2 regions of the Nocardioides humi genome follow, and region 1 is predicted to be linked to the other one. Evidence: riboswitches for the same ligand, from Rfam matches in the RefSeq annotation. Region 1 holds a riboswitch; the other holds the start of a gene.
What was found. A riboswitch is a leader RNA that binds a small molecule or an ion and turns the genes downstream of it on or off. The one in region 1 is predicted to bind thiamine pyrophosphate.

Region 1 (4,203 bases):
TGATCGAGGAGGTCGACCGGCGCCCGGCGCCGCGCGACACGAGGACGGTGTCGCTGGACGTGGCGGAGGGCACCATGGGGGCCGTCCGCTTCCGGGTCATCGGCACCGCGGACGGCGTCCCGCGGATCACCCTGGAGCACGTCACGCGGACGGCGGCCGACCAGGTCCCCGAGTGGCCCACGCCCGCCGAGGGCGACGGCTGCTACCGCGTGGAGATCGCCGGCGAGCCGTGCATGAAGCTGGAGTTCACCCACCACGGCGAGCACGGCGACCACAACGTCTCCGGCATGATCGTCACCGCGCAGCGGCTGATCAACGCGATCCCCGCGGTGGTCGCCGCGAGGCCGGGCCTGGTGACCGCGCTCGACCTCCCGCTCGTGACCGGCCGCGGTCTGGTCGCGGGAACCGGAGGGAGGCGATGAGCATCCTCGACCGGTTCCGGCTCACCGACCACGTCGCCGTGGTCACCGGCGCCGGCCGCGGGATCGGCGCCGCCACGGCCGTCGCGCTCGCCGAGGCCGGCGCGGACGTCGTGATCTCGTCGCGGACCGAGAGCCAGCTGGCCGACGTCGCGGCCCGGGTCGAGGCGGCCGGGCGCCGGGCGGTCGTCGTACCGGCCGATCTCGCGCACACCGAGGAGGTCGCGGGCCTCGCCGAGCGGGCGTACGACGCCTTCGGTCGGCTCGACGTCGTCGTCAACAACGTCGGCGGCACCATCCCGAACGCCTTCCTCGACACCGACGTGGCCTACCTCGAGGAGGCCTTCCACTTCAACGTCGCCACCGCGCACGCGCTCAGCCGGGCGGCGGCCCCGCTGATGCTGCGGTCCGCAGGGGACGGGCGGCAGAAGTCGATCACCTCGATCTCCTCGGCGATGGGCCGCCTGGCCGGGCGCGGGTACCTCGCCTACGGCACCGCCAAGGCCGCCCTCGCGCACTGGTCGCGGCTGGCCGCCACCGACCTCAGCCCGCAGATCCGGGTGAACGGCGTCTTCGTCGGGTCGGTGATGACGAGCGCGCTGGAGTTCGTGGCCGGCGTACCGGAGACGAAGGCCCAGTTGGAGCAGGCGACCCCGCTCGGCCGGATCGGCGAGGCCGAGGACATCGCCGCCGCGGTGGTCTATCTCGCCTCGCCGGCGGGGAAGTACGTCACCGGCAAGATGCTCGAGGTCGACGGCGGCATCCAGGAGCCGAATCTCGACCTTCGCCTGCCCGACCTCCGCCCGGAAGTGAACGGCGCCTAGAGTGACTCCATGACCACTGGAGGGATCGCCACCGGCCATGCCATCTCGCCCGACTCCGGCCGGCACTGGGCCGACGAGGGCGCGTGGCAGGTCGCCGAGGGCATCCACCGGATCCCGCTGCCGCTGCCGATGGACGCGCTCAAGGCGGTCAACGTCTACGTCATCCAGGGCGACGACGGGCTCACCCTGATCGACGGCGGCTGGTCGATCCCGGTCGCCCGCGACCTGCTCGACCGGTCGCTGCGCTCGATCGGCTCCGGCTTCGGTGACATCAAGAGGTTCCTGGTCACCCACGTCCACCGCGACCACTTCACGCTCGCCACGGTCCTCGGCCACGAGTACGGCGCCGACGTGGTCCTCGGCGCCGAGGAGCGGCCCGCGCTCGAGCTGCTCCACCGGGCGTCCACGGCCGACGTGGGCGAGAGCCCCTTCCTCGCCGTGCTCCGCACCGCCGGTGCGGAGGAGATCGCCCAGCAGTGGGCCGCCGGCCACGACGGCGAGCTCCCCAAGGCCGCCGACTGGGCGTTCCCCGACCTGTGGCTCGACGGCGACCGCACCTTCGACATCGGCCGCCGCCTGCTCGACGCCGTGCACACCCCCGGCCACACGCCGGGCCACTACGTGTTCGCCGACCAGGCCGAGGGCGTGCTGTTCGCCGGCGACCACGTGCTGCCGACGATCACCCCGTCGATCGGGTTCACCGTGCCGCCCTCCGAGCAGCCGCTCGGCCAGTTCATGGCCTCCCTCGCCCGCGTCCGCGAGCTCCCCGACCTGCGCATCCTGCCCGCCCACGGCCCGGTCGCCCCGTCGTCGTACGAGCGCGTCGACGAGCTCCTCGCCCACCACGAGCACCGCCTCGCCCTCTGCCTGGCCTCGGTGAAGGAGCGCGGCTCGGTCACCTCGCTCGTGGTCGCCAAGGACCTCGGCTGGACCCGGCACGAGCGGGCGTTCGGCGAGCTCGACGTGTTCAGCCAGGGCATGGCCGCGATGGAGACCAAGGCCCACCTCGACCTGCTCGTCGCGCGTGGCCAGGTCAGCGCGGTGGACCGCCCGGACGGGGTCGTCTACACCGCGGTCTGACGTGACGGCGCCCCATGCATTCTTGTAGCGAGATCGGCGAATCGACTACAAGAATGCATGGGGCGCCGTTCTCATGAGACCGGCGTGAGCACCAGCAGCGCCGTCGCTAGACTGACGAGGTCAGACAGGGGAGCACCACGAGGTGCTGAGAGTGCGGCCCGAGCCGCAGACCCTCCGAACCTGATCCGGTTAGCACCGGCGAAGGGAGTCAACCGATGCGTACGCGCATGCTCACCGGCCTCGCGGCCCTCACCGCCACCGCCCTGCTCGCCAGCGGCTGCTCGCTCCTCGGCACCGAGGACGACGGCAGCGCGAGCGACGGCTCGACGGTCACGCTGGTGACCCACGAGTCGTTCGCGATCCCCGACGAGCTGGTGAAGGCGTTCGAGGAGGAGTCGGGCTATCGGCTCCGGATCAGCAAGCTCGAGGACGCCGGGGCGCTGACCAACCAGCTGGTCCTGACCAAGGACGACCTGGTCGGCGACGTCGTGTTCGGGATCGACAACACCTTCGCGACCCGCGCGGTCGACGAGGGGGTGTTCGCCTCGTACGCGCCCGCGCTTCCCGAGGGCGCCGCGGCCCACGAGCTGGAGGGCGACGAGCAGGACGCGCTCACGCCCATCGACACCGGCAACGTCTGCGTCAACGTCGACGACGCGTGGTTCGCGGAGCAGGACATCCCGGCGCCCAAGGGCCTCGACGACCTGACCAAGCCCGTCTACCGGGACCTGTTCGTGATCCCGGGCGCCAGCACCAGCTCGCCCGGCCTGGCGTTCCTGCTCGCCACCATCGGGAAGTACGGCGACGACTGGTCGTCGTACTGGACGAGGCTCGTCGCCAACGGCGCCAAGGTCGTCAAGGGCTGGTCCGACGCCTACTACACCGACTTCACCTTCTCCGGCGGCGACCGGCCGATCGTCGTGTCCTACGACTCCTCGCCCGCGTTCACGCTCGACGAGTCGGGCGAGGGGACCAGCACGAGCGCGCTGCTCGACGGCTGCTTCGAGCAGGTGGAGTACGCCGGCGTCCTCGACGGCGACACGACCAACACCGCCGGCGCCCACGCCGTGATCGACTGGCTGCTGTCGCCCGAGGTGCAGGCCGCACTGCCCGAGTCGATGTACGTGTTCCCGGTCGCCGAGGACACCGAGCTCCCGGCCGACTGGGCGCGGTTCGCGAAGCGGCCGGAGACGACCGAGCGGGTCGCACCGGCCGAGATCGCGACCGAGCGCAAGGCGTGGCTGGAGGAGTGGACGGAGATCGTCTCGCGATGACCCGCCGGCTGGGACTGGGGCTGCTCGCCGCGGTCCCGGTCGCCGTCGTCGCCGTCTTCTTCGTGCTCCCCGTCGGCGCGATGCTCCAGCGGGGCGTGTGGCCGGACGGCTCGTTCGACCCGGGCGCCGTGCTCGACGTGCTGCGCCGTCCACGCACGGGGCGGGTGCTGTGGTTCACGGTGTGGACCAGCACCGTCGCGACCCTGGTCGCGGTCCTGCTCGGCCTCCCGGCGGCGTACGTCCTGCACCGCCTCCGGTTCCCCGGCCGGGCGCTGGTGCGCACCGCGCTGCTGGTGCCCTTCGTGCTGCCGACGGTCGTCGTCGGCCTGGCCGTGCGCCAGCTGATCGCGTCCTCGGGGCCGCTGGGCTTCCTCGACCTGGACGGTACGCCGGTCGCGATCCTGATCGGCCTCGTCTTCTTCAACGTCGCCGTGGTGATCCGTACCGTCGGCGCCGCCTGGGAGGGCCTCGACCGCCGTCCCGCGGAGGCCGCCGCGGCGCTGGGGGCGACGCCGGCGCAGGTCTTCCGGACGGTCACCCTGCCGGCGCTGCGCCCGGCGATCGTCTCGGCGGCGAGCGTGGTCTTCCTGTTCTGCGCGACCGCCT
Region 2 (4,203 bases), 2.3 Mb from region 1:
TCGTCGCCGATCACCTCGAGCTTCACCCAGTCGGTGCCGAGCGCCTCGCGGGCGAGCTCGGCGGTCAGCACGGCCTCCCGCGCGGACAGGCAGCCCGCGGTGTTGGGCAGCAGCCGTACGCCGGCGGCCCGCAGCGCCGCGAGCAGACCACCCTCCGCCAGCGACGAGGTACGCCGGACCGACACCGTCACCAGGGCCGGCCGCGCGGCGTCCAGGACCGGCTCCACGAGGGCGGTCCGCGGCAGGCCGCCGGTGCCGAGGAACAGCCGGGACGGGAGCGTCTCTCCGGCGATGGTGAGAGGCGTGGTCATCCGCCCTGCACCGCCGTCACGACCTCGACGACGTCGCCGTCGGCCAGGCGCCGCGTGGCCCAGTCGCCGCGCGGCACCACCTCCTCGTTGACCGCCACCGCGACGCCGTGCGGGCGGGCGTCGCCGAGCCGGCGCTCCAGCAGTTCGGCGACGGTCGCCGCGTCGGCCGCGACCGCCTCTCCGTTGCAGGTGATCGTCATCCTTCTCCTCCTCGATGGAAGCGGCGTGGGTCCAGGGCCGGCTCGACGGCGCCGGTCTCCAGGTGGTCGGCGACGAGCCGTGCGGTGAGCGGCGCCAGCAGGACGCCGTGGCGGTAGTGGCCGGCGGCGAGGACGACCCGGTCGACGCCGGTCGGGCCGACGAGCGGCAGGCCATCGGCCGTGGCCGGGCGGTCGCGCGCCGTCGCCTCGACCAGCTCGGCCCGGTCGAGCGCCGGCCACAGGGCCCGTCCCGCGGCGAGCAGCCGCAGCACTCCCCCTGCGCTCACCACGGGCGGCGCCTGGTGCGCCTCGGACGTCGCACCGAGCAGCACGCGGTCGTCGCCGCGCGGCACGAGGTAGACGGCCTCGCCGCCCACCCAGCCGCGGACGGTACGACGCGGCGAGTCGTCCGAGCGCAGTCGCAGGATCTCGCCCCGCACGCCCGACACCGCCGCGGCCCACGGCTCGGGCAGGGTCACACCGGTCGCGATCACGGTCGCCTCGGCGTCCGGCCGCCGCGCCTCCCGCAGCGCCACGCGGTCGAGCAGGGCGGCGCACACCGCCCGCGGGTCGACGCTCGCCTCGTCCGGCAACAGCGCGCCGCCGGCGACCCGCGCGAGCGCGGGCTCGGCCGACCGGACGCCGGCCCGGCCCAGCAGCTCCACGTGACGGCCGTGGCCGGCCAGCAGGGCGACCTGGCGCTCGACCTGCTGGAGGTCGCCGCCGTCGTACCCGACGAGCAGGGTGCCGGCCCGCCGCAGCTCGACGCCGAGCCGGGCGGCGAGCGCCGGCCACTGCTCCAGCGACGCGAGACCGAGCCTGAGGATCTCCTCCTCGCCGTGCCAGACCTCGGCCGCGGGGCTGAGCATCCCCGCCGCGGCGTACGACGCCCCGCCGGCCGGCTGCGGGTCGACGACGACCACGTCGTGCCCCCGGCGGGAGAGCTCCTCGGCGGCCGTCAGCCCGATGATCCCGGCGCCCACCACGTCGACGCGCATCAGGAGACCGCCGCGACGAGCTCCTTCGCTGCCACCAGGGGATCGGGATGTCGCCAGATCGCGCCGATCACGGCGACGCCGTCGGCGCCGGCCGCGCGCACCTCGCCGGCGGTCGCGGCGGAGATGCCGCCGATCGCGACCAGCGGCAGCGTCCCGGCCGCCGCGGTCACGGCCGCGACGCCGAGCGAGGCGGGCAGGCCGGCCTTCGACGACGTGGCGAACACCGGCCCGAAGCCGGCGTAGTCGGCGCCCGCCTCGGCCGCCGCGACCACCTCCGCACGGGAGCGGCAGGTCGCGCCGATCACCAGGCCCGGCGCGATCCGCCGCGCGTCGGCCACGGCGAGGTCGGACGCGCCCAGGTGCACGCCGTCGGCGCCGGCGGCGAGCGCGACGTCGAGCCGGTCGTTCACCACGACCACGGCCCCGGAGACGCGCACCGCGGCGGCCACCGAGCGGGTCAGGGCGACGAGGTCGCCGGTGGCCAGGGACTTCGCCCGGACCTGGAAGCCGTCGACGCCCGCGTCGGCGAGGGCGGGCAGGAGCGCGAGGTCGTCGCGTTCCGAGACGAGGCAGAACAGCCTGGGAAATGTGGGCAGAGGAGTCATCGTTTCCGTTCCTTCGCCGGCATGATCCGGATCAGGTGTGACGGTCGGAGCGGCTCCAGCTCCCTCTCAGCCCGCTGCCGCGGACTCCCGTGGGTTGTCGTCGGTGACCCTAGCACTCCCGTGCGCCGCGAGGTAGCGCCGTACCGCCAGTGCCGCCGCGCGGCCGGCCCGGTTGCCGCCGATGGTGCTCGCCGACGGGCCGTACCCGACCAGCTGCACCCGCGGATCGCGGACGGCGGTCGTGGCGGTCTGCACATCGGCACCGCTCTGCAGCAGCGCGATCCCGCCGCGCTCGCTGCGCAGGTGGAGCGGCGCGAGGTGCCCGACGGCGGGCCGGAAGCCGGTGGCCCACAGGATCACGTCGGCCCGCTCGAAGGAGCCGTCCGCCCAGCGCACGCCGTCCGGCTCGATCCGCGCGAACATCGGCCGGCGCCGCTCGTAGACCCCGAGCCGCGCGGCCTCCTGCTCCTGCGGGCGCAGCGCCAGGCCGGTGACGCTGACGACGCTGGCGGGCGGCAGCCCGGCGCGGACCCGCTCCTGCACCAGCTCGATCGCGTGCCGGCCGACGCTCTCGTCGAAGTGGTCGCGCCACACCGGCGGGCGCCGGGTCGCCCAGACCACCTCGGTCCGCGGCGCCAGCTCGCCCAGGAACTGCACGGCCGACGCCCCGCCGCCGACCACGACGACCCGGCGACCGTCGAAGTGCTCGGGTCCCGGGTAGTCGGCGGTGTGCAGCTGCTCGCCCAGGAAGGTCTCGGCGCCGGGGTAGTACGGCACGAACGGCTGGGTCCAGGTGCCGGTCGCGTTGACCAGCGTCCGTGTGGTCCAGGTCCGCTCCCCGGCGCGGACCACCAGCAGGTCGCCGTCGTCGCTCACCCGGTCGACCCGCACCGGCCGTACGACGGGCAGCCGGTTCGCGCGCTCGTACCGCTCGAACCACGCCGGCAGCACCGCGTTCGCGCGCTCCGCGGAGCCGCCGGGGGCGGCCGCGTCCGGCAGGTCGGCGACCCCGTGGACGTCGTGCATGGACAGCGAGTCCCACCGGTGCTGCCAGGCGCCGCCGGCCCGCTCGTTGGCGTCGAGGACGACGTGGTCGATCCCGAGCCGGGTGAGGTGGAAGGACGCCGAGAGGCCGGCCTGGCCGGCCCCGATCACCACCGCGTCGTACACGTGCACACCGGTGGAAACCGCGATTTCGGCCCGCCTATGCCCGAGGCGTGACATTGTGGGAGATTGTTCGTTGAAACGCTCGCAGGACCCACGCCCCGGCTCGCTCCGCTCCGCTGGGGGTGGTTGCTTGGGGGCTACAACAACAGTCGATACACGAATGGGAATGGGGTCCCGTGAACGTGCGGAAGTTTGTCTCCTTTGTCGCCTTCGCTCTCGTGGGCGCGGGCCTTGTCGCCGTTCCGGCACCTGCCCAAGCAGCCGAGCCGGTCTACTGGTCCTACGCGGCCAGCACCGGCGCGACGTACGTCAAGCTCCTCGACGGCGTCGTCCAGTCCGACCTGACGGCGCAGTCCTCGGTCACCGGCGGCGCCAAGTCGAGCAGCTCCAAGAACAGCACCGCTGCCGCCAACATCCTCAACCTCGCCGAGCTGGGCGCGGTCGAGACGACCACCGACGCCACGGTCCAGCAGGTCCTCGGGCAGCCGCAGACCACGCTCAAGTCGTGGGCGCGCACGGCGCAGGTCAAGCTGCTCGGCGGCCTGATCACCGCCGACGCGCTCGAGACCACGGTCACCACGACCGGCCGCGCCAACGGCACCGGCTCCTACACGGCCAACAGCCGCCTCGCGAACATCAAGATCGCCGGGGTCAAGCTGCCGCTCAACATCCCCAAGAACTACGCCGTCACCATCCCCGGCGTCGCCAGCGTGACCCTCAACTACACGCTGCACGGCAAGATCGAGCAGCCCGAGGGCGACCTGATCGGCACCATGGGCTGGGCGGTCGGCGTGACTCTGCTGCAGCCCCTCGGCGGCTACTCCGCCGGCGTGACCCTGCTGGTCAACCCGGTCAACCAGTACCTCTCCGAGGTCGCCCCGTCCTCCGGCGCCTCGTTCGGCGGCACCGCCTACGGCAGCCG

Region 2: another riboswitch for thiamine pyrophosphate. It lies ahead of thiE (thiamine phosphate synthase); the one in region 1 lies ahead of FIV44_RS19255 (thiamine ABC transporter substrate-binding protein).

What each region holds. Positions count from the first base shown of each region.
Region 1 is NZ_CP041146.1:3,948,088-3,952,290, forward strand. It holds gene FIV44_RS19240 (NAD(P)H-dependent amine dehydrogenase family protein) at 1-422, shown strand, start outside; gene FIV44_RS19245 (SDR family oxidoreductase) at 419-1,243, shown strand; gene FIV44_RS19250 (MBL fold metallo-hydrolase) at 1,253-2,323, shown strand; TPP riboswitch at 2,440-2,547, shown strand; gene FIV44_RS19255 (thiamine ABC transporter substrate-binding protein) at 2,539-3,597, shown strand; gene FIV44_RS19260 (ABC transporter permease) at 3,594-4,203, shown strand, end outside.
Region 2 is NZ_CP041146.1:1,663,132-1,667,334, forward strand. It holds gene FIV44_RS08220 (thiazole synthase) at 1-311, opposite strand, end outside; gene thiS (sulfur carrier protein ThiS) at 308-511, opposite strand; gene FIV44_RS08230 (FAD-dependent oxidoreductase) at 508-1,509, opposite strand; gene thiE (thiamine phosphate synthase) at 1,509-2,114, opposite strand; TPP riboswitch at 2,106-2,215, opposite strand; gene FIV44_RS08240 (NAD(P)-binding domain-containing protein) at 2,181-3,290, opposite strand; gene FIV44_RS08245 (choice-of-anchor P family protein) at 3,500-4,203, shown strand, end outside.